Linked DNA regions of Eleftheria terrae. The protein of the gene in region 1 interacts with the protein of each later gene in a pairwise test. Links are inferred from orthologs where the notes say so. Each region holds a gene or a part of one and is shown on either strand. Other genes may lie near its edges.

Region 1 (9,872 bases):
GCCTGGGGCATCCGGTGGACGGCGTGTTGTTCGACCCGCAACGCCGCACGGTGCCGGTGAGCGCCAGCCGGCTGCGCGCCAGTCCGGCGGACTGGGACCGGCACCTCGCATGGCCGGTGCGGGCGTCGCTGGTACAGCGGGTCTGCCTGCTGGGCGGCGAGTCGAGCGGCAAGACCACCCTGGCCGCGGCGCTCGCGGCACGCCACCGCACCACCTGGGTCCCCGAATACGGGCGAGAGCTGTGGGAGCAGCGGGCTGGCCGCCTGCAAGAAGGCGACATGTTGCACATTGCCCGCGAGCAACAGGCGCGTGAGGATGCGGCACTGCGCACGGCCCGCCGTCACCTGTTCTGCGACACCTCGGTGCTCACCACCTGCTTCTACAGCCTGGCGATGTTCGGCCGGGTGCATCCCGAGGTGTTGGCGCGCGCGGGGCGCCGCTATGCCCTGTTGGTGCTGTGCGCTCCCGACTTCGACTTCGTGCAGGACGGTACCCGCCGCGATGCCGGCTTCCGCGCGCGGCAGCACGACTGGTATCTGCAGGCTCTGCAGGAACGCGGCTGGCCGTTCGTGCTGGCACAGGGCTCGCTGCAGCAGCGGCTCGACCGCCTCTCCGCCTACTTGCCCGAGGGCCTGCCAAGCGAGGGAGGCTGAGCGCTTGCGATGTGGTGAGCCGGTGGCGGGCGAGGGCGGGGCTCGCCCGCCACCTGCCCTTGGCGCTGGCGCTCGATCTGGCCCGCTCACCGCCGCGGGCGGCGCGCGCTCGACCGAGCCCGATGGGCGCACCCATCGTCATCCCGGCCGCTGGCCTGATCCCGCTTCCCCCGTTCGAAGGGTGGTGCAGCGAGAAACGTCTCGCTACCATTTCGGCTCGGAGGGGAAGCGGCCGACACGGCGTTCCTCACACAACAAACAAGCTGCTGATCCTGAGGAACCCATGGTGTCTTCCACCGCCTGCACGTCCGCCCTGGCGGTCCCCGCCTTGCTGAACCGCCTGTCCCCGCTGATGCGCCGCGTGGCCGCCGCCGCGCTGCTGACCCTGGGGGCTGCCGTGCTGCCCGCCGCGCCCGCCTGGAGCGGCGAGGCGGAACCGAACGCTTCGGTGCAGGCCGGCCTCGATGCCGAGCTGGCCGCCGCCAGCCAGGCCGCACAAGCTGCGCAGACGGTGGGCCCGGCCGATATCAAGGTGCGTGACCAGGCGGTGCTGCACCTGCCGAAAGGCTATGTCTGGGTGCCCCAGACCCAGGCCAACCGCCTGATGCGCGCGATGGGCAACACGGTCGACAACCGCATGGTGGGTCTGGTGTTCCCGGCCGGTGAAGAGAAGTGGATGGTGGCGGCCGAGTTCGAGCCGGCAGGCTACGTGAAGGACGACGATGCCCGCGACTGGGACATCGACGAGCTGTACACCAGCCTGAAGGACGGCACCGAAGCCGGCAACGAAGACCGCAAGTCCCGCGGCTTCCAGGAGCTGGAGATCGGCCCCTGGGTGGAGAAGCCCACCTACGACAGCAGCAACCACCGCCTGGTGTGGGCCCTGTCGGTGCGTGACAAGGGCGCACCGGCGGACGGCACGCAGAGCATCAACTACAACACCTATGCGCTCGGCCGCGAAGGCTATGTCTCGCTCAACCTGATCACCGAGCTGAAGGACATCGGCCAGGACAAGGTGCATGCCGCCACCCTGCTGAGCGCGCTCGAGTACAACGCCGGCAAGCGCTACGCCGACTTCGACGCCTCCACCGACAAGGTGGCGTCCTACGGCCTGGCCGCCCTCATTGCCGGTGGCGCGGCCAAGAAGCTTGGCCTGTTCGCGGTGATCGGTGCCTTCCTCGCCAAGTTCGCCAAGGTCGCGCTGCTGGCAGGCGCCGGGCTGATCGCCGGCGTTGCGAAGCTCTTCAAGCGCAAGGCCGCTGCCGAGTGAGGCAAGAAGGGGCAGGTGGTGCGGCGCTGGTGCCGTGCCCCGGTCCCTAAGCCCGTCGGCGTCAGGAGTCGTGTGTCCATCTATCAACTCAAGCCGCGTTTCCAGGCCCTGCTGCGGCCGGCGGTGGCCGGGCTGGCCCGCCGGGGCGTGACGGCCAACCAGGTGACGCTGGCGGCATGCGCCGCCTCGGTGGCCTTGGGCCTGGCGCTTTATGTGGTGCGGCCCGCGCCGGCCTGGCTGGCGCTGCTGCCGTTGTGGCTCTTCCTGCGCATGGCGCTCAATGCGGTCGACGGCATGCTGGCCCGCGAGCACGGCCAGCAGTCACGCCTGGGCGCCTACCTGAACGAGTTGACCGACGTGCTCTCGGATGCCGCGCTCTACCTGCCCCTGGCCGCCTATGCGCCATTCGACGGCTTCTGGATCGCCACCATCGCCTTGCTTGCCGCACTGAGCGAGATGGCGGGCGTGCTGGGCCAGACGCTGGGGGCCTCGCGCCGCTATGACGGCCCGATGGGCAAGAGCGACCGGGCCTTCGTCTTCGGGGCGCTGGCCCTCGCCATGGCCGTCGCCCACCCGCTGCCGCCCTGGGCCGGAGCCATCCTGCCGCTGGTGGCGGCACTGACGGCCTGGACGGTCTGCCGGCGCGTGGCACGCGGGCTCAGCGAGGCGACAGCCCGCCCGCCAGGATGAATCGAGCACGAGGCCCGCATCGGCCGGCGTTTTGCAACGCGGGCCGCGACGCATCGCCCCGCAGGAAGGTTTCCGAAATGACACGCGTACATACAGAACACCAATTCGAAACGCACGATCAGCAGTCGCTCTACTACCGCCGCTGGGCCGTCGTGCCCGGCCAGCCGCGCCAGGGGGTGGTGGTGTTGCTGCACCGCGGCCACGAGCACTCGGGACGCATGGCGCACCTGGTGGACGAACTCCAGCTGGCCGACCATGAGTTCTATGCCTGGGACGCACGCGGCCACGGCCGCTCGCCCGGCCGACGTGGCCACAGCCCGAGCTTCGCGACCTCGGTGCGCGACCTGCAGAGCTTTGTCGACCACCTGGCCCATGTCCATGGCGTGAAGCAGGAAGACATCCATGTGGTGGCACAGAGCGTGGGCGCGGTGCTGGCTGCCACTTGGCTGCACGACTACGCGCCGCGCGTGCGCGGCGTGACGCTGGCATCGCCGGCCTTCCAGGTGAAGCTGTACGTGCCTTTCGCCCGCGCGGGACTCAAGCTGCTGACCGCCTTGCGCGGCGACTTCTTTGTCAACAGCTATGTCAAGGCCCGCTTCCTGACCCACGATGCCGAGCGCATCGCCAGCTACGAGCGTGACCCGCTGATCACACGGCCAATTTCGGCCAAGGTGCTGCTGGGCCTGTATGACGCGGCGGAGCGGGTGGTGGGCGATGCCGCGGCCATCACGGCGCCGGTGCAGCTGCTGATCTCGGGGGCCGACTGGGTGGTGCACGCGGCGCCGCAACACCGCTTCTTCGAGCGGCTGTCCAGCCCGGTGAAGGAAAAGCACGTGCTGCCGGGCTTCTATCACGACACCCTGGGGGAGCGCGACCGGGCCACAGCCGTGCGCTCCATTCGCGACTTCATCCTGAAGCTCGCCGAGCAGCGGCCTCAGCGGCCCTCCTTGCTCGACGCTCACCAGCGCGGGCCCACCTTTGAGGAGTCCCAGGCGCTGGCGCGGCCGCTGCCGGCCAGCTCGCCGCGCGGGCTGTACTGGGCCGCGACCCGGGCCGGCATGAAGCTCGGCGGCCTGCTCAGCGACGGTGTGAAGCTCGGACATGCCACCGGCTTCGATTCCGGCAGCACGCTCGACTACATCTACCGCAACCAGGCCCGTGGCCGTGGCCCGGTCGGCCGGCTGATCGATCGCAACTACCTAAATGCCATTGGCTGGCGGGGCATTCGCCAGCGCAAGCTGCATGTCGAGGAACTGCTGGGCCGGGCCATGCAGCGCGTGCGCTCGCGCCATCTGCCGGTGCAGCTGATGGACATCGCAGCCGGCCATGGCCGCTATGTGCTGGACGCGGTGGCGCAGCAGTCGCAGCGGCCCGACAGCATCCTGCTGCGCGACTACAGCGAGCTCAATGTGCGGGATGGTGCCGCACTCATCCGCTCGCGCGGCTTGCAGGACATTGCGCGCTTCGTGCAGGCCGACGCCTTCGACCGCGCCAGCCTGGCTGCCAGCCGGCCGGCGCCCACCGTGGCGGTGGTGTCCGGCCTCTACGAGCTGTTTGGCGACAACGCCCTGGTGGCCCGCTCGCTGGCCGGCCTGGCCGATGCGATGCCGCCGGGTGCCTGCCTGGTCTATACCAACCAGCCCTGGCACCCGCAGCTGGAGCTGATCGCCCGGGCGCTGACCAGCCACCGGCAGGGCCAGGCCTGGGTGATGCGCCGCCGCACCCAGCAGGAGATGGACCAGCTGGTGGAGGCCGCTGGCTTCCAGAAGATCGAGCAGCGCATTGACGAGTGGGGCATCTTCAGTGTCTCGCTTGCGGTGCGCAACGCCGGCTGAGCGCCCGCGATGATGCGCCTGCCTCCGCTGTGGCGGCCCGGCCTGTGCTGGCTGGTGGTGCTGGCCCCGCTGTTCTTCATCAGCTACGGCGTGGCCAACCACCATGCGGCCGGCTTGCCGGCGGTGCCCAGCATCGTGTTCGACTGGGAGCGCTGGGTGCCGCTGTGGCCCTGGACCATCCTGCCGTACTGGTCCATTGACCTGTTCTACGGTCTGTCGCTGCTCATCTGCCGCGACCGGCTTGAGCTGGCGCACCATGCGCGGCGCCTGTTGACGGCCCAGCTCATCGCCGTCGCCTGCTTCTTCCTGTTCCCGCTGCGGTACTCGGTGAGCAGGCCGCCGCTGCAAGGCTGGTCGGGCCGCTTGTTCGACGCCCTGGCCGGCTTCGACCTGCCCTACAACCAGGCGCCCTCGCTGCACATCGTGCTGCTGCTGATCCTGTGGGACTTCTACCGCCGTCGCACCCGCGGCGCAGCGCGTGCGGTGGTGCATGGCTGGAGCCTGCTGATCGGCGTGTCGGTGCTCACGACCTGGCAACACCACTTCATCGACATTCCCACCGGGCTGCTGGTGGGCCTGCTGTGCCTCTGGCTGTGGCCGCTGGACGGCGCGCGCCCGCAATGGCAGTGGCCTGCCGACGGTGTCCGCCGGCGTCTCGCGCTGCTCTATGGCGCGGGCGCGGCCGCACTGTCACTGCTGGCCGTACTGGCGGGACGGACCGGCTGGTGGCTGTTCTGGCCGGCGGCCTCCTTGCTGCTGGTCGCCTTGTGCTACGCGGGCGTGGGTGCCGGCGGCTTCCAGAAGCGCAGCAACGGCCGCCACACGCTGGCCTCCCGCTGGTTGTTTGCGCCCTATCGGCTGGGTGCCTGGGTCAATGCCCGGCTGTGGACGCGCTGCGTGCCGCCGGCAGCCGAGGTGTGCGACGGCGTCTGGATCGGCCGGCTGCCGCGTGCCGGCGAGCCCGAGCACCGGCAATTCGATCGCATCCTCGATGTGAGCGCCGAGCTCTCGGTGCGCCATCCGCGCCTGCACGCGCTGCCGCAGCTCGACCTGGTGGTGCCCGCGGCGACTCAGCTGCGCGCCGCTGCCGAGCACCTGCAGCGCCTGGCCGGGCAGGGCAGCGTGCTGGTGTGCTGCGCCCTTGGCTATTCGCGCAGCGCCGCCGTGGTGCTGGCCTGGCTCTGCCTCAGCGGCCGCGCACCGAGCGTGGCGGCGGCCGCGGACCTGCTGCGCCGGGCCCGGCCGCAAGTCGTGCTGAAGCCCGCCTTGCTGCTGGCGGTGGCGCAGGCCATTGCGCTGCCCAGCCCCACGCCATGAACGAGACCGGCTCCGCCCCGCTGCCCGAGCAGGACCGCTGCGACTGCGCGGTGACGGCGGACTTCCTCGCCACCTCCCGCTGCTGGGATGGGCTGGCTGCCGGCAGCGCGGCGCTTGCTGCCTGGCTGCTCGCTCGCCAGGCGCCGGCGGCCGGGTGGCCGGCGGCGATGCTCTTGCTGGCGCTCGGCATCGAGCGCTATCTCGCCGTGCGCCTGTCGCTGGACCGCCGGCTGTTCGAGCGCCTGGCGCGGGCCGAGGGCTTGTGTCTGGCCACGCTCGATGCGGCACTGGCCGCGCATTTCCGGCTGCCGCCACACAAGGTCGGCCGGGCACTGGCCCCGCGCATCGCAGGCGCTCGCCGGCTCTACCGCGCTCATGTGGCAGCCGCGCTGGCGCTGTCAGGGCTGGCGTTGGCGGCGCTGGCCGGTGGCGCATGGACCTGAATCAAGCTGACGTCAAGGAGTCGCACTGCATGTCCCGTGTGCATGACCTGATGGCCTGGCCGGTGCGCCTGCTGGTGCTCGCCGCGGTGCGCGCCTGGACCGGCGCGCGCCCGCTGTGGGCCGGTGAGCCGCCAGGCGGGCGCCCCTGCGTCTACTTTGCGAACCACACGAGCCACGGGGATGCCGTGCTGGTCTGGGCCACCTTGCCCGCCCACCAGCGCCGGCGCCTGTGCCCGGTGGTCGACGCGGAGCCGGGCGGGGCCACCGCGCTGCGGCGCTTCCTTGCGCGCTGCCTGTTCGCATGGCCCCGGCCGGCCGGTGACTCCGGCGCTGCCACGCTGCAGGGGCACTCGCTGCTGGTCTTTCCCGAAGGCTGCCGCAATACCGGCGAGCAGGCCTTGCTGCCATTTGCCGCGCCGCTGTACCAGCGAAGGCAGGCGCATCCGGAGATGGATTTCGTTCCGGTATGGATCGCCAACATGCGCCGCGTCATGCCGCCCGGCGAATGGCTGCCACTGCCGCTGGCCTGCACCGTGAGCTACGGCGTGCCGCTGGTACGGGTCGATGGCGAGGACGAGGCCACCTTCCTGGCCCGGGCTGCGGCCGCCGTGCTGGCCTTGCGCCCTGAGGAGGAAACATGATCCTGGATGCCTTGCCACTGCAGGACCCGACCTGGCAGCTCTTCGCCGGCACACTTGCGGTGCTGCTGGTGGCCTCCATCGTGGGTGGCCTGCTCAAGTGGCGTGTCGCCCAGGGCCGGCCCCATGCGGTGATCGACAACCTCAACAGCCGGGTCAACGCCTGGTGGGTGATGGTGGCGCTGCTCGGTGTGGCCTTCACCTTTGGCAAGCCGGGGGCGCTGGTCCTGTTCGCCTTCACGTCGTGGGCCGCGCTGCGCGAGTACATCACGCTCACCCACACCCGGCGGGCCGACCACCTGGCGCTGGCGCTGCTGTTCTACCTGGTGCTGCCGCTGCAGTACTTCCTGATCTGGATCGAGTGGTACGGGCTGTACTCGATCTTCATCCCGGTGCATGCCTTCCTCGTGCTGCCCATCCTCGCCTGCCTGCGCGGCGACACGCGGCGCTTCCTCGAGCGGACCGCCAAGGTGCAGTGGGGTTTGATGATCTGCGTCTACTGCGTCTCGCACGTGCCGGCCCTGCTCACGCTGGAGATTCCCGGGTATGAAGGCCGGCAGCTGCTGCTGGTGGCCTACCTGATCATCGTCGTGCAGGGCAGCGACGTGCTGCAGTACGTGTGGGGCAAGCTGCTGGGGCGGCACAAGATCGCGCCGGAGCTCTCGCCGTCCAAGACGGTGGAGGGCTTCGTCGGCGGCGTGGCGTCGGCCACCCTGCTCGGCGCAGCGCTTCATGGTGTGACGCCGTTCACGCCGCTGCAATCAGCCGCCGTGGCACTCACCCTGTGTCTGATGGGCTTCCTTGGCGGGCTGGTGATGTCGGCCATCAAGCGCGACCGCGGTGTGAAGGACTGGGGCACCCTCATCGAAGGCCATGGCGGCATGCTGGACCGGCTCGACTCGGTGGTCTTCGCCGCGCCGATGTTCTTCCACATCGTGCGGTTCTGGTGGACACCCTGACACATTGTGGATGAGGGGGCTGTGGCTCACTTGCGGTGTCTCAGCTTCATACAGTTCTGTCATGCAAGCACCTGGCTGGCCTTGCTGTTCTTGGGACCTGCGCCACAGCGCCGCATGGCCCACATCCTGCTACCTCCCTTACGTCTCTTGCGAAAGTGTCTGTTTTCGAGCGGAGCGACCCCTCACTCAAGGGGGCGCTAGCCCCTGTTTAAAGGATTGTGCGAAAAGTCCGATTGGGGAGAATGCCGTTGCAAGAGTTTCAGGCTCTTACCGCTCGCCTGTCGTTCGGCCGAGGGAGCTACTAGGGAGGACAGAATGAGGGTGTTCCGGGTTTTTCATCATCATGTCGCGCTATCAACGCTGTTGGAGTTGATCGCGGACAGCCTGCTGTGTTTTCTCGCAGCCCTGTTCATCGCTTCGATGATTCACTGGGTGCCGGGTGACCATGTCAAGGTCGTCGCACAGGCCGACATGTTCTGGCTGGCAGCCGGCTTCGCGCTGGCCATGCTGCTGCTGTATTCCTTTGTGGGCCTGTACCGCCAGGGTGCCGAGCCAATGGGCGCCGGAAGCATCGTGCGGCGCGGACTGCTGGCCCTGTTCATCGGTGCCTGCCTCACCTACCTGCTGATCGACTCGGTGACCGGCGGCGCCTCGCCGGGCTATGTGGTCGCGCTCGTGATGGCCTACCTGCTGGTCGGCCTGATCGTGGTGCGGCTGGCCGTCTTCATGATGCAGCGCCTGATCGGCGCGCCCCGGGTGCTCATCGTCGGCACTGGTCCCGAAGCGCAGAGCGTGGCGGCCGATCTGGCCGCGCTGCGGCGCATCGAGCGGCGTGTGGTTGGTTTCTACCCCACGTCCACCGAAGGTGCGGCTGCCGTGCCGGCCAACAAGGTGTTCGCGCGCGGGTTGTCCATCGAGGAGGTGGTGGCGCAGAACGATGTGGACGAGATCATCGTCGCGGTGCGTGAGCAGCGCGGTGGCGGCATCCCGGTCGACCAGCTGCTGGCCTGCCGCATTCGCGGCACCCCGGTGCTGGACCTGGCCGGCTTCTACGAGCGCGCGAAGGCCGAAGTGCCGATCGACAGTCTGAAGGCCAGCTGGCTCATCTACAGCCAGGGCTTCGTGCAGGGTCCGGCGCGCACGGTGGCCAAGCGCGTGTTCGACATCGTGACTTCGCTGCTCCTGCTGGTCGTGTCGGCGCCCATCATGCTGCTGACCGCACTGCTGATCCGGCTGGACAGCCCGGGCCCCATCATCTACCGGCAGGAGCGAGTGGGCCTAGGCGGCCGCTCCTTCATGTGCCTGAAGTTCCGCAGCATGCGCAGCGATGCCGAGAAGGACGGCGTTGCCCGCTGGGCCACGCAGAACGACTCGCGCATCACCCGGGTGGGCGCCTTCATCCGCAAGACCCGCATCGACGAGCTGCCGCAGCTGCTGAGCGTGCTGCGCGGTGAAATGAGCATGGTCGGCCCGCGGCCCGAGCGGCCCAGCTTCGTGCAGGAGCTGAAGGAGCAGATCCCGTTCTACGACCTCCGCCACAGCGTCAAGCCCGGCGTGACCGGCTGGGCACAGATTCGCTACCGCTACGGCGCCTCGGTGGACGATGCCCGAAAGAAACACCAGTACGACTTGTACTATGTGAAGAACAACTCCCTCTTCCTGGACCTTCTGGTCCTGATCGAGACGGTGAGTGTGGTGCTGTTCCGCGAAGGCGCCCATTGAGCGCGACAGTGACAGCGGTCCGGTTAGGAGGAAATCGTTGATGTGGAATTCGAGCTCGGGCGGCATGCGTCGCTCCCTGCGTGTCTGGCTGGCTGCCGCTGCTGCCGCCTTGCTGACGGCCTGCGGCACCACCGGCCAGTACCCGCCGGCGCCGGTCTCGGCACAGACGCCGGACCACCGTTATCAGATCGGTGCGCTCGACACCCTCAATATCGTCGTCTGGCGCAATCCCGAGCTGTCGTCCACCGTCTCGGTCCGGCCGGACGGTCGCATCTCCACCCCGCTGGTCGAAGACGTGATGGCCGCCGGCCGCAGCCCGGCCGAATTGGCTCGCGACATCGAGAA
Region 2 (9,921 bases), 1.5 Mb from region 1 along the record:
GAAGAAATAGGCGTCGCGTAAGCTTTCCCGTCGAGTAGACATCCCAGAACTGGAGTCTGTGGCTGTTGTGATTCAGGGCAGGAACTGCCGCGGCGGCAGCCCTCCCAGGGCATTGGGAGGCCGGCGCTCGTTGTATTCGAGCAGCCACTCCTCGGTGATGTGCTGCAGCTGCTCGATCGACTTGAACAGGTAGGCATCGAGCACCTAGTTGCGGTACGTGCGGTTGAAGCGCTCGATGTAGGCATTCTGGTGGGGCTCGCCCGGCTCGATGAAGCGCAGCGCGATGCCTTTGGCAGCGGCCCACTCGGTGAACGCCAGGCAGGTCATCTCCGGCCCGTTGTCCAAGCGAATCGAGTCCGGCGTGCCATACCACTCGATCAAGCGGCTGAGCGTGCAAATCAGCCGCATGGCCGGAATTGAGCTGCCGACCTCGATGGCCAGCGCCTCTCGATTGGCTTCGTCGATGACGTTCAGCGTCCTGAAGCGTCTGCCGTCGTACAGCGCGTCGTGCATGAAGTCCAGCGCCTAGCCTTGATTGACGTACTGGCCCGCCTGCAGCGGCACTCGCTCCCGCTGTGGCACACGCTTTTTCGTTCGCCGCGGCAGGTTCAATCCCATCTCGCAGTACGCGCGCCATACCCTTTTGTGGTTCCACGCACGCCCATCCAGGCGCAGCCGCTGGTAGCACTTCCAGACGCCCAAGCGACCATTGCGCCCGACAACCTCGTTCAGCGCCTGAATCACATCCCCGTCCCGCATCAGACCATTGACAGGCTGACGGTCGTACGCCGCCCGCGACAGGCCCGCCAGCGCACAGGCCTGTTTGACCGGCACGCGGTGCTCGTCAACCATGATTTGCACCACCTGCCGCTTCGCAGACGGCGTCACCACTTTCGCGACAGCACGTCCTTCGTCGCCACGATCTCCAGCGCCTGCTCCGCGTACATGCGCTTGAGCTTTGCATTCTCGGCTTCCAACTCGCGCATGCGCGTGAGGTCGCTGACCGTGGCTCCCGCGTACTTGCTCTTTCAGCTGTAGTACGTCGCAGCGCTGATGCCGTGCTTGCGGCACAGTTCGGCCACCGCGACACCGGCCTCGCTCTCCTTCAGGATCGCCACGATCTGGCTCTCGCTGAACTTGCTCTTTCTCATCGTCCTCGTCTTCCTGTTCGAGGCCGCATTCTCCAGATTCAGGTGTCTACGTCGAGGGGGAGCTTACGCCTCACTCCACCGTGACACTCTTCGCCAAATTCCGCGGCTTGTCCACATCCGTTCCCCGCGCACACGCCGTGTGATACGCCAGCAACTGCAGCGGCACCACATGCAGGATCGGCGACAGCGCCCCGTAGTGCTCCGGCATGCGGATCACATGGATACCCGCCTCGCTCTCGATGCGCGTGTCCCCGTCGGCAAACACGTACAGCTCCCCGCCCCGGGCCCGCACCTCCTGCAGATTGCTCTTCAGCTTCTCCAGCAAGGTGTCGTTCGGCGCCACCGTCACCACCGGCATCTGGCTGGTCACCAGCGCGAGCGGCCCATGCTTCAGCTCGCCCGCCGGGTACGCCTCGGCATGGATGTAGCTGATCTCCTTCAGCTTCAGCGCCCCCTCCAGCGCAATCGGATAGTGCAAGCCACGCCCCAGGAACAACGCGTTCTCCTTGCGCGCGAATTCCTCTGCCCAGGCGATCACCTGCGGCTCCAGCGCCAGCACCGATTGAAGCGCCACCGGCAGGTGCCGCATCGCCTTCAGGTGCGACGCCTCCTGCTCGTCGCTCAGCTGTCCACGCACCTGGGCCAGCGCCAACGTCAGCAGGAACAGGCCAGCCAGCTGCGTCGTGAAGGCCTTGGTCGACGCCACGCCGATCTCCACCCCCGCCCGCGTGATGTAGGCCAGCTTGCATTCGCGCACCATCGCGCTCGTGGCCACATTGCAGATCGTCAGCGTGTGCTGCATGCCCAGGCTGCGCGCATGCTTGAGCGCCGCCAGGGTGTCGGCCGTCTCGCCCGACTGCGTGATGGTCACCACCAGCGTCTTCGGGTGCGGCACGCTGTCGCGGTACCGGTATTCGCTGGCGATCTCCACGCTGGTCGGGATGCGCGCGATCGACTCCAGCCAGTACTTGGCGGTGGAGCCCGCGTAATAGCTGGTGCCGCAGGCCAGGATCAGCACCCGGTCGATGTCCTTGAACACCGAATACGCACCGTCGCCGAACAGCTCCGGCGAAATGCCCTCCACGCCCTCCAGCGTGTCGGCAATGGCCCGCGGCTGCTCGAAGATTTCCTTCTGCATGTAGTGGCGGTACGGGCCCAGCTCGGCCGCACCGGTGTGTGCGTGCACGGTGCGCACTGCGCGCTCCACCCGGGCAAAGCGATCGCCCTCGCCGCCGCGTGATTCGATCCAGTACTTGCCCAGCTGCAGGTCCACCACGTCACCCTCTTCGAGGTAGACGATCTGGTCGGTCACGCCAGCCAGGGCCATGGCGTCCGAGGCGAGGAAGTTCTCGCTGCCGTTGGCCCCCACGCCGAGCACCAGCGGCGAGCCCTCGCGTGCGCCAATGACACGGTGCGGCTCGTCGCGGCAGAACACGGCGATGGCATAGGCGCCCTTCAGCTGCAGCGTGGCACGCTTGACAGCGTCGTACAGGTCGCCGTCGTACAGATGGTCCACCAGGTGCGAAATCACCTCGGTGTCGGTCTGGCTCACGAACACATAGCCCTTCGCGCGCAGCTCGGCCCGCAGCTCGTCGTGGTTCTCGATGATGCCGTTGTGCACCAGCGCGATCCGGCCGGGGCGCGCAGCGTAGGCGTCTTCGCCCGGGCCGTGCGAGAAGTGCGGGTGGGCGTTGTGCACCGCCGGCGCGCCATGGGTGGCCCAGCGGGTGTGGGCCACGCCCGTGAAGCCGCCGACACCGTCGGCCGCCACCTGGGCATCGAGCTCAGCCACCCGCGAGGTGCTGCGGGCCCGTCGCAGCTGGCCGTCCTGGTGCACCGCCACACCGCAGGAGTCGTAGCCGCGGTATTCCAGGCGCTTCAGGCCTTCGAGCAGGATGGGAACGATGTTGCGCTGGCTGACCGCGCCGACGATGCCGCACATGGTGCTTCCTCAACGGAGTGATGAAATGAATGCGCCGATGGTAGGCCAGGCGTCAAGAAATTTTCTTTCCGCTAGACGCTGCTTTCGAAGGAATCATCCATACTCATAAGGATCCGCAACAAACTTTCAAGATCCTCCTCTCAATGAAGGAATCGATCAAGTCACCCCCTCAACTGGATGCCCTGGACCTGCGGCTGCTGGAGTGCCTTCAGCGGGACGCATCGCTCAGCAACCAGGCGCTGGCCGAGCAGGTGCATGTGTCGCCGGCCACTTGCCTGCGCCGTGTGCGGCGGCTCACCGAGTCGGGCTTCATCGAGCGCACCGTGGCCCTGTTGTCGCCGGACCGGCTCGGCGCCGGCCTCACCGCGGTCGTCGAGATCACGCTGGACCAGCAGGCGGCGGAGAAGCTGCAGGCCTTCGAGGCGCGGGCGGTTGCCGAGCCGGCCGTGCAGCAGTGCTACCGCACCTCCAGCGGGCCGGACTTTGTGCTCATCACCCAGGTGCCGGACATGGCGGCCTACCACGCGCTCGTGCAGCGGCTGTTCACCAGCGACGCCAACGTCCGTAACGTGAAGACCTACTTCTCGGTCAAGCGCGCCAAGTTCGAACCCGCCATCGCGCTGCCTTCACCGCCGGCCGCCTGACGCACCGCGCACGCCGGGCACAGGCACGCGAGCTTGCGCGCGGCTTCCGGCACCCGGGCCAGTTGCGCCGGGTCGAACTGCACGGTGGTGCACCAGCACGGCAGGCCCGGATCGCCCGCCCCGGGCGAGGCCGCCATCACGCAGCGGTTGGAGGCGCCGCACAGGGGGCAGCGGGTGGTGTCGATCTCGGCTTCAGCGGTCATGCATCAGGCTCCGTGCTGTGCTGCGCAGCAAGCGCCGCGGCGGGCGCTTGCTGACGGGCGGACATCCCCCACGCCGGGCGCAGCAGCGGGCGGCGTCGAGGCGCCCGCTGCTGCGCCTCAACGCGCCTTCTTCGGTCGCTGCCAGCCGGACAGCGACACCTGCTTGGCACGCGCCACCGTCAACTGGCCAGCCGGCGCGTCCTTGGCGATCGTGCTGCCGCCACCGATGGTGGCGCCGGCGCCCAGCGTCACCGGGGCCACCAGCACGCAGTTGGAGCCCACATGCACGTCCGCCTCGATCACGGTGCGGTGCTTGTTGGCGCCGTCGTAGTTGGCGGTGATGCTGCCGGCGCCGTAGTTCACCCGCTCGCCCACCGTGGCATCGCCCAGGTAGGCCAGGTGGTTGGCCTTGGCCCCCTTGGCCAGCGTCGAGTTCTTCACTTCGACGAAGTTGCCGATGTGCACCTCGGCCCCCAGGTCAGCTCCCGGACGCAGCCGGGCGAACGGACCGATGAGCGCGCCCTCGCCCACCTTCACGCCCAGCTGCTCGCCGTCGATGTGGGTGAAGGGATGGATGACGGCACCTGCAGAAATGACGGCATTCTTGACCACGCAGTTCGCGCCGATGCGCACCCCGTCGCCCAGCGCCACGCGGCCTTCGAAGACACAGTTGACGTCGATCTCCACGTCCATGCCGCACTCCAGCGTGCCCCGCAGGTCGAAGCGCGCCGGGTCGGCCAGGCGCACACCGGCCTCCATCAGCCGCTCGGCCTGGCGGCGCTGGTAGCGCCGCTCCAGGTCGGCCAGCTGGGCCGGGCTGTTGACACCCAGCACCTCGATCTCGCTGCCCGGCTGCACCGCCACCACCGGCACACCATCAGCCACCGCAAGGGCCACGATGTCGGTGAGGTAGTACTCGCCCTGGGCGTTGTCGTTCTTCAGCAGCGACAGCCAGCGCTTGAGCAGGGCGGTGGGCGCGGCCATCACGCCGGCGTTGATCTCGCGGATCAGGCGCTGCTCCAGCGTGGCGTCCTTGTGCTCGACGATGCCCAGCACCTCGCTGCCCGAGACGCCGCCCCGCACGATGCGGCCGTAGCCGGTGGCATCGGGCACCTGCAGGGTCAGCAGTGCCAGGCGCTGGCCGCCGCATGCCTGTACCAGCGCCTCGGCGGTGGCGGGCTCCAGCAGCGGCACGTCGCCGTTGAGGATCAGCGTGCTGCCGTCGTCGCCCAGCTGCGGCACCGCCTGCTGCACGGCATGGCCGGTGCCGAGCTGCGGCGACTGCCGCACGAAGCTCAGGCCCGGCGCTTGCACTGCGGCTTCTACCTGCTCGGCGCCATGTCCGGTGACGACCACGGTGCGACGCGCCGCGAGGCCCGCCACCGCGGCCAGCACATGTTGCAGCAGCGCCCGGCCCGCCAGCGCATGCAGCACCTTGGGACGACTGGATTTCATGCGGGTGCCTTTGCCCGCGGCCATGATGACGACGTCGAGTGCCATGCCGATTCTGTGGAGGATGTATTCGTTGAACGCTTCGGTGACGAAGGGCGATGCGGCGATTATCGGCGCCCGGCCCCGCGGGATCTGCCCCCTGATCCTGGTGATGCTGCTGGTCCTGCTCTCGGTGTTGAGCGGCTGCAGCAGCCTGCGGCTGGCCTATGGACAGGGCCCGACCGTGGCCTACTGGTGGCTCGATGACTATGTGGACTTCCACGACGCGCAGCGCCCCCAGGCGCGCGAAGCGCTGGCGAGCTGGTTCAGCTGGCACCGCAAGACGCAGCTGCCGCTCTACGTCCAGGCACTGGCCCAGGTGCAGCAGGAAGCCCTGCGCGACGGCACCGCCGCCCAGGCCTGTCAGTGGTGGATCCGCGTGCAGCGCTGGCGCGACGAGGCGCTGGAACAGGCCCTGCCCGCCATGGCCGACCTGGCGCTGCGCCTGACGCCCGAGCAGCTGCAACACCTGGAGGCGCGCTATGCCAAGTCGAACCAGAAGTTCCGCAAGGAGCACCTCCAGGAGGCGCCCGACGAACGCCTGCGGGCCCGCCTGAAACGCTCGCTGGAGCGGGCGGAGGATTTCTACGGCCGCCTCGACACCACCCAGCGGCACTGGCTGGCGCAACGCATGCAGGCGTCGCCCTTCGACGCCGAGCTGGCACAGCGCGAACGGCTGCGCCGACAGCAGGACATCCTGCAAAGCCTGCGCAGCCTGCAGGCCAGCCAGCCCGGTGCCGAGCAGGCGCGCCACACGGTGCGCGAGCTGGTGCAGCGGCTGCTCACCTCCCCCGATGCGAATTACCGCGCTTACCAGGAGCGCCTGACGGCCTACAACTGCGAGCTGGTGGCCGAGCTGCACAACCGCACCACGCCGTCACAGCGCAAGCGGGCACAGGGCCAGCTTTACCAATGGGAGCAGGACCTGCGGGCGCTGTCGGCCATGCCGGGGCACTGAGGCCGCACCTGCAGGCGATGCGGCGCAGGACGGCAGCCGCGGGCAGTGCATCGGCCTCGCGTGTCGAGGACACCGGGGCCACCGCTGCCGCTACCCAACGACCGCCCCTCGGCGCCGCCGGGGCGCCAGGCGGCCGGCCACACTACCTGGCGGGCGCCTGGGGGCTGGCCGCCGGCGTGGCAGGCTTGCTGGCGGGCGCCGGGGCCGGGGCGCCGGTGGCCTCGGTCGGCGCTTTCGCGTCGCGTGGCAGCTCGATGCGCACCTGCCGCGGGCTGATGGCGGGTTTCGGGAAGTCCTGCAGGGCGGCTTCGAACAGGGCCGCCCTCAGCACATCGTCGGCCCAGCGGCCGTCGTGCTTGGCATGGGTCTCGTAGAGCACTTGCTTGCTCTTGGCGTCGCGGATCAGCACCGCAGCGTCGAACACGTAGTAGGGCGACGGCGCATACCATCCCATGCCGAGCCCCACCCCGCCCCGGTGGCGATAGCGGCCGCCGTAGTAGAAGCCGGAGCCGAAGCCCCAGGGATAGGGGTCGTCCCAGGGTGCGCGGTCATAGTAGGTCTCGCTCAGGCCCACCTGCACCGTGAGCTCGCCGCTGCCGCTGGCCGCCGGGCGCAAGCCGGCCTTCTTCAGCGCGGGCAGGGCCAGTTGCTCCAGCCTGTCCTGCTCCTGGGGGCGCGCCTGCTGCGACGGCAGGCGCTCGAACGAGAACGTGCCCGGCTGGCGTGACTCGGGCCACTGCGTATAGCTGCGCACGTCGCTCTCGACCAGCCGCACCGTCGAGCAGCCGCCCAACACCAGCAGCGCGGCCGCACACACCGACACCTTCCACATCTCACACCTCCTGGTTGCTTTTGGGGCAGGCGCCGCCGGGATCTATTCGTCCAGCTTCAAGCGCACCACCGACGTCGTCGCGGGGGTGGCGCAATCATCGTCGTCATCGAAGGCCTTGTCGCCGCCGGGATGGGCCACACCCGTCGGTTGGAGGCCGGCGAAGGGATAGAGGTTCCGGTCCATCAGGTGGGAAGGCACCACGTTCTGCAGGGCGCCGAACATGTTCTCGATGCGGCCCGGGAACTTCTTGTCCCAGTCGCGCAGCATGGCCTTGATCTGCTTGCGCTGCAGGTTCTCCTGGCTGCCGCACAGGGTGCAGGGGATGATGGGGAAGCGCCGGTGCTCGGCCCAGCGCTCCAGGTCGATCTCGTTCACATAGGCCAGCGGGCGGATGACGATGTTCTTGCCATCGTCGCTCACCAGCTTCGGCGGCATGCCCTTGAGCTTGCCACCGAAGAACATGTTGAGGAAGAAGGTCTGCAGCATGTCGTCGCGGTGGTGGCCCAGCGCGATCTTGTTGGCGCCCAGCTCGCCGGCCACCCGGTAGAGCACCCCGCGGCGCAGCCGCGAGCAGAGCGAGCACATGGTCTTGCCCTCGGGCACCACCCGCTTGACGATGGAATAGGTGTCCTGCTCCTCGATATGAAAGGGCACGCCCAGGCCCTTGAGGTACTCGGGCAGCACATGCTCGGGGAAGCCGGGCTGCTTCTGGTCGAGGTTGACCGCCACGATGTCGAAGTGCACCGGCGCGCGCCGCCGCAGGTTGAGCAGGATGTCGAGCAGGGCGTAGGAGTCCTTGCCGCCAGAGAGGCAAACCATCACCTTGTCGCCCGGCTCGATCATGTTGAAGTCGCCGATCGCCTGGCCCACCAGGCGGTGCAGGCGCTTGGACAGCTTGTGGGCCTCGAAGGCGGCCTTGGCGGCCTTCTTGGCGTCGTCGTCGCCGGCCGGCGTGGTGGATTCGTCGTGGGGGTGCAACACGGCACTCATGGCTGGATCTCGGTCATCGAGGACTTGATGCGGAACACTTCGACGCCGACGGATTCGCAATCCGGGTAGACGTCGGGCTTGGCGGTGGAAACGCGCGCCGCGCGCACGCGGGGGTGGGCCATCATCAGCTCCGCCACGTCGTCGCACAGCGTCTCCTGCAGGTGCACATGGCCCTGGGAGACACGCTGGGCGATGGTGCGGCGCATGAAGTCGTAGTCGACCACCTCGTGCAGCTGGTCGGCCCGGGGGGTGGACAGCGCCAGCGGGATGTACAGCTCGACGTTGATCAGCACGCGCTGCTCGCCGCGCTTCTCATAGTCATGCACGCCGATGTTGATCCACACCTCGTAGTTGCGCAGGAACAGGCGCCTGCAATCAAGCAGGCTCGGGTGACTCAACATGCTGTGCATCTCAGGTTTCCTTGTTCGCGTGCCGTGCCGCCGCCGGCACCGGCCGTTGCATGGCCCGGCGCGGCGCCCGGCTCGCAGCGCTGCAGGACGGCTTCTTCCTACAATGCGGCAATGCAACACGAAGAACCTGTCAGTGTAGCGGCCGAGCTGCAGGCCCGGTTGCTTGCCCGGCTTCGCGAGGCCGCGCAGGGCGACGGCGGCTGGCTGGGCTTCGACCGCTTCATGGCCATCGTGCTCTACGAGCCGGGCCTGGGCTACTACGCCAACAGCGGCCGCAAGTTCGGCCTGCTGCCCGGCAGCGGCAGCGACTTCGTCACCGCGCCGGAACTCACGCCACTGTTCGGCCGGGCGCTGTCGCGCCAGGTCCGCCAGGCACTGGTGGAAACCGGCACGGCCGAGGTCTGGGAGTTCGGTGCCGGCTCCGGGGCCCTGGCCTCGGCCCTGTTGCAGGCGCTCGGCAGCGCCTGCAATGCCTACCATGTGGTGGAGCTGTCGGGCGTGCTGCGCGAGCGCCAGCGCGAGCGCGTCGAGCGGGAGGCGCCTACGCTTGCCCACCGCGTGGTCTGGCACGAGCAGCTGCCGGCCGAGATGCGCGGCGTGGTGGTGGGCAACGAGGTGCTGGACGCGATGCCGGTGCAGTTGCTGCACTTCGACGGGCAGGACTGGCACGAACGCGGCGTGGCGGTGGCCGAGACCGGGCTCGCCTGGGCCGACCGGCCCACCGTACTGCGCCCGCCGGTCGACGGGCCCTTCGTGCCCGGCACGGTGTGCGAGATCCATCCCCAGGCGGAAGCTTTCATCCGCACGATGGCCGACCGGCTGACACGCGGTGCCGCCTTCTTCATCGACTACGGATTCCCTGAAAGCGAGTACTACCATCCGCAGCGCACCGGCGGCACGCTGATGTGCCACCGAGCCCATCGCGCCGACCCCAATCCGCTGGTGGAGCTGGGGCTGAAGGACATCACCGCCCACGTGAACTTCACCGGCATTGCGCTCGCGGGCCAGGACAGCGGGCTGGACGTACTGGGCTACACCTCCCAGGGCCGCTTCCTGCTGAATTGCGGCCTGCTCGAGTTGCTGCCGCCAGCCACCGAAGGTGGCCCCACCGAGGCAGCCCGGCTGCGCGAGGTGGCGCTGGCGCAGAAGCTGGTGGCCGAGCATGAGATGGGCGAGCTGTTCAAGGTCATCGGCTTCAGCCGTGGCGCCGACCTGGCGAACGCCATCGGCTTCGCCAGCGGCGACCGCAGCCACACGCTCTAGCGGAGCCCGGCCGATGCTGCGCTGGCTCATCGTGGTC

Evidence for each region.
Region 2: the proteins of N7L95_RS05920 (region 1) and glmS interact in binary tests that used the Escherichia coli proteins (3 or more experiments, as listed by UniProt). The link is inferred for Eleftheria terrae from one-to-one orthologs.

The regions. Positions count from the first base shown.
Region 1 is NZ_CP106951.1:1,348,966-1,358,837, reverse strand. Bases 3,661-6,611 are described here. They hold N7L95_RS05920 (phosphatase PAP2/dual specificity phosphatase family protein), read left to right. Parts: upstream 3,661-4,457; coding sequence 4,458-5,765; downstream 5,766-6,611. Other genes in these bases: N7L95_RS05910 (lysophospholipid acyltransferase family protein), read left to right, coding at 6,238-6,611; N7L95_RS05915 (hypothetical protein), read left to right, coding at 5,762-6,208; N7L95_RS05925 (bifunctional alpha/beta hydrolase/class I SAM-dependent methyltransferase), read left to right, coding at 3,661-4,448. In the rest of the region: N7L95_RS05940 (AAA family ATPase), read left to right, coding at 1-653; N7L95_RS05935 (DUF2167 domain-containing protein), read left to right, coding at 1,006-1,923; N7L95_RS05930 (CDP-alcohol phosphatidyltransferase family protein), read left to right, coding at 1,996-2,613; more of N7L95_RS05925, read left to right, coding at 2,691-3,660; more of N7L95_RS05910, read left to right, coding at 6,612-6,849; N7L95_RS05905 (phosphatidate cytidylyltransferase), read left to right, coding at 6,846-7,805; N7L95_RS05900 (TIGR03013 family XrtA/PEP-CTERM system glycosyltransferase), read left to right, coding at 8,121-9,527; N7L95_RS05895 (XrtA/PEP-CTERM system exopolysaccharide export protein), read left to right, coding at 9,568-9,872.
Region 2 is NZ_CP106951.1:2,829,249-2,839,169, forward strand. What follows is about bases 658-3,657. They hold glmS (glutamine--fructose-6-phosphate transaminase (isomerizing)), read right to left. Parts: upstream 3,094-3,657; coding sequence 1,222-3,093; downstream 658-1,221. Other genes in these bases: N7L95_RS12470 (Lrp/AsnC family transcriptional regulator), read left to right, coding at 3,237-3,657. In the rest of the region: N7L95_RS12455 (hypothetical protein), read left to right, coding at 1-10; more of N7L95_RS12470, read left to right, coding at 3,658-3,737; N7L95_RS12475 (cysteine-rich CWC family protein), read right to left, coding at 3,671-3,940; bifunctional UDP-N-acetylglucosamine diphosphorylase/glucosamine-1-phosphate N-acetyltransferase GlmU, read right to left, coding at 4,058-5,440; N7L95_RS12485 (DUF6279 family lipoprotein), read left to right, coding at 5,544-6,389; N7L95_RS12490 (DUF4136 domain-containing protein), read right to left, coding at 6,532-7,221; tRNA 2-thiocytidine(32) synthetase TtcA, read right to left, coding at 7,264-8,211; N7L95_RS12500 (dihydroneopterin aldolase), read right to left, coding at 8,208-8,621; N7L95_RS12505 (class I SAM-dependent methyltransferase), read left to right, coding at 8,733-9,884; N7L95_RS12510 (DUF2905 domain-containing protein), read left to right, coding at 9,898-9,921. UniProt on the Escherichia coli protein: Catalyzes the first step in hexosamine metabolism, converting fructose-6P into glucosamine-6P using glutamine as a nitrogen source.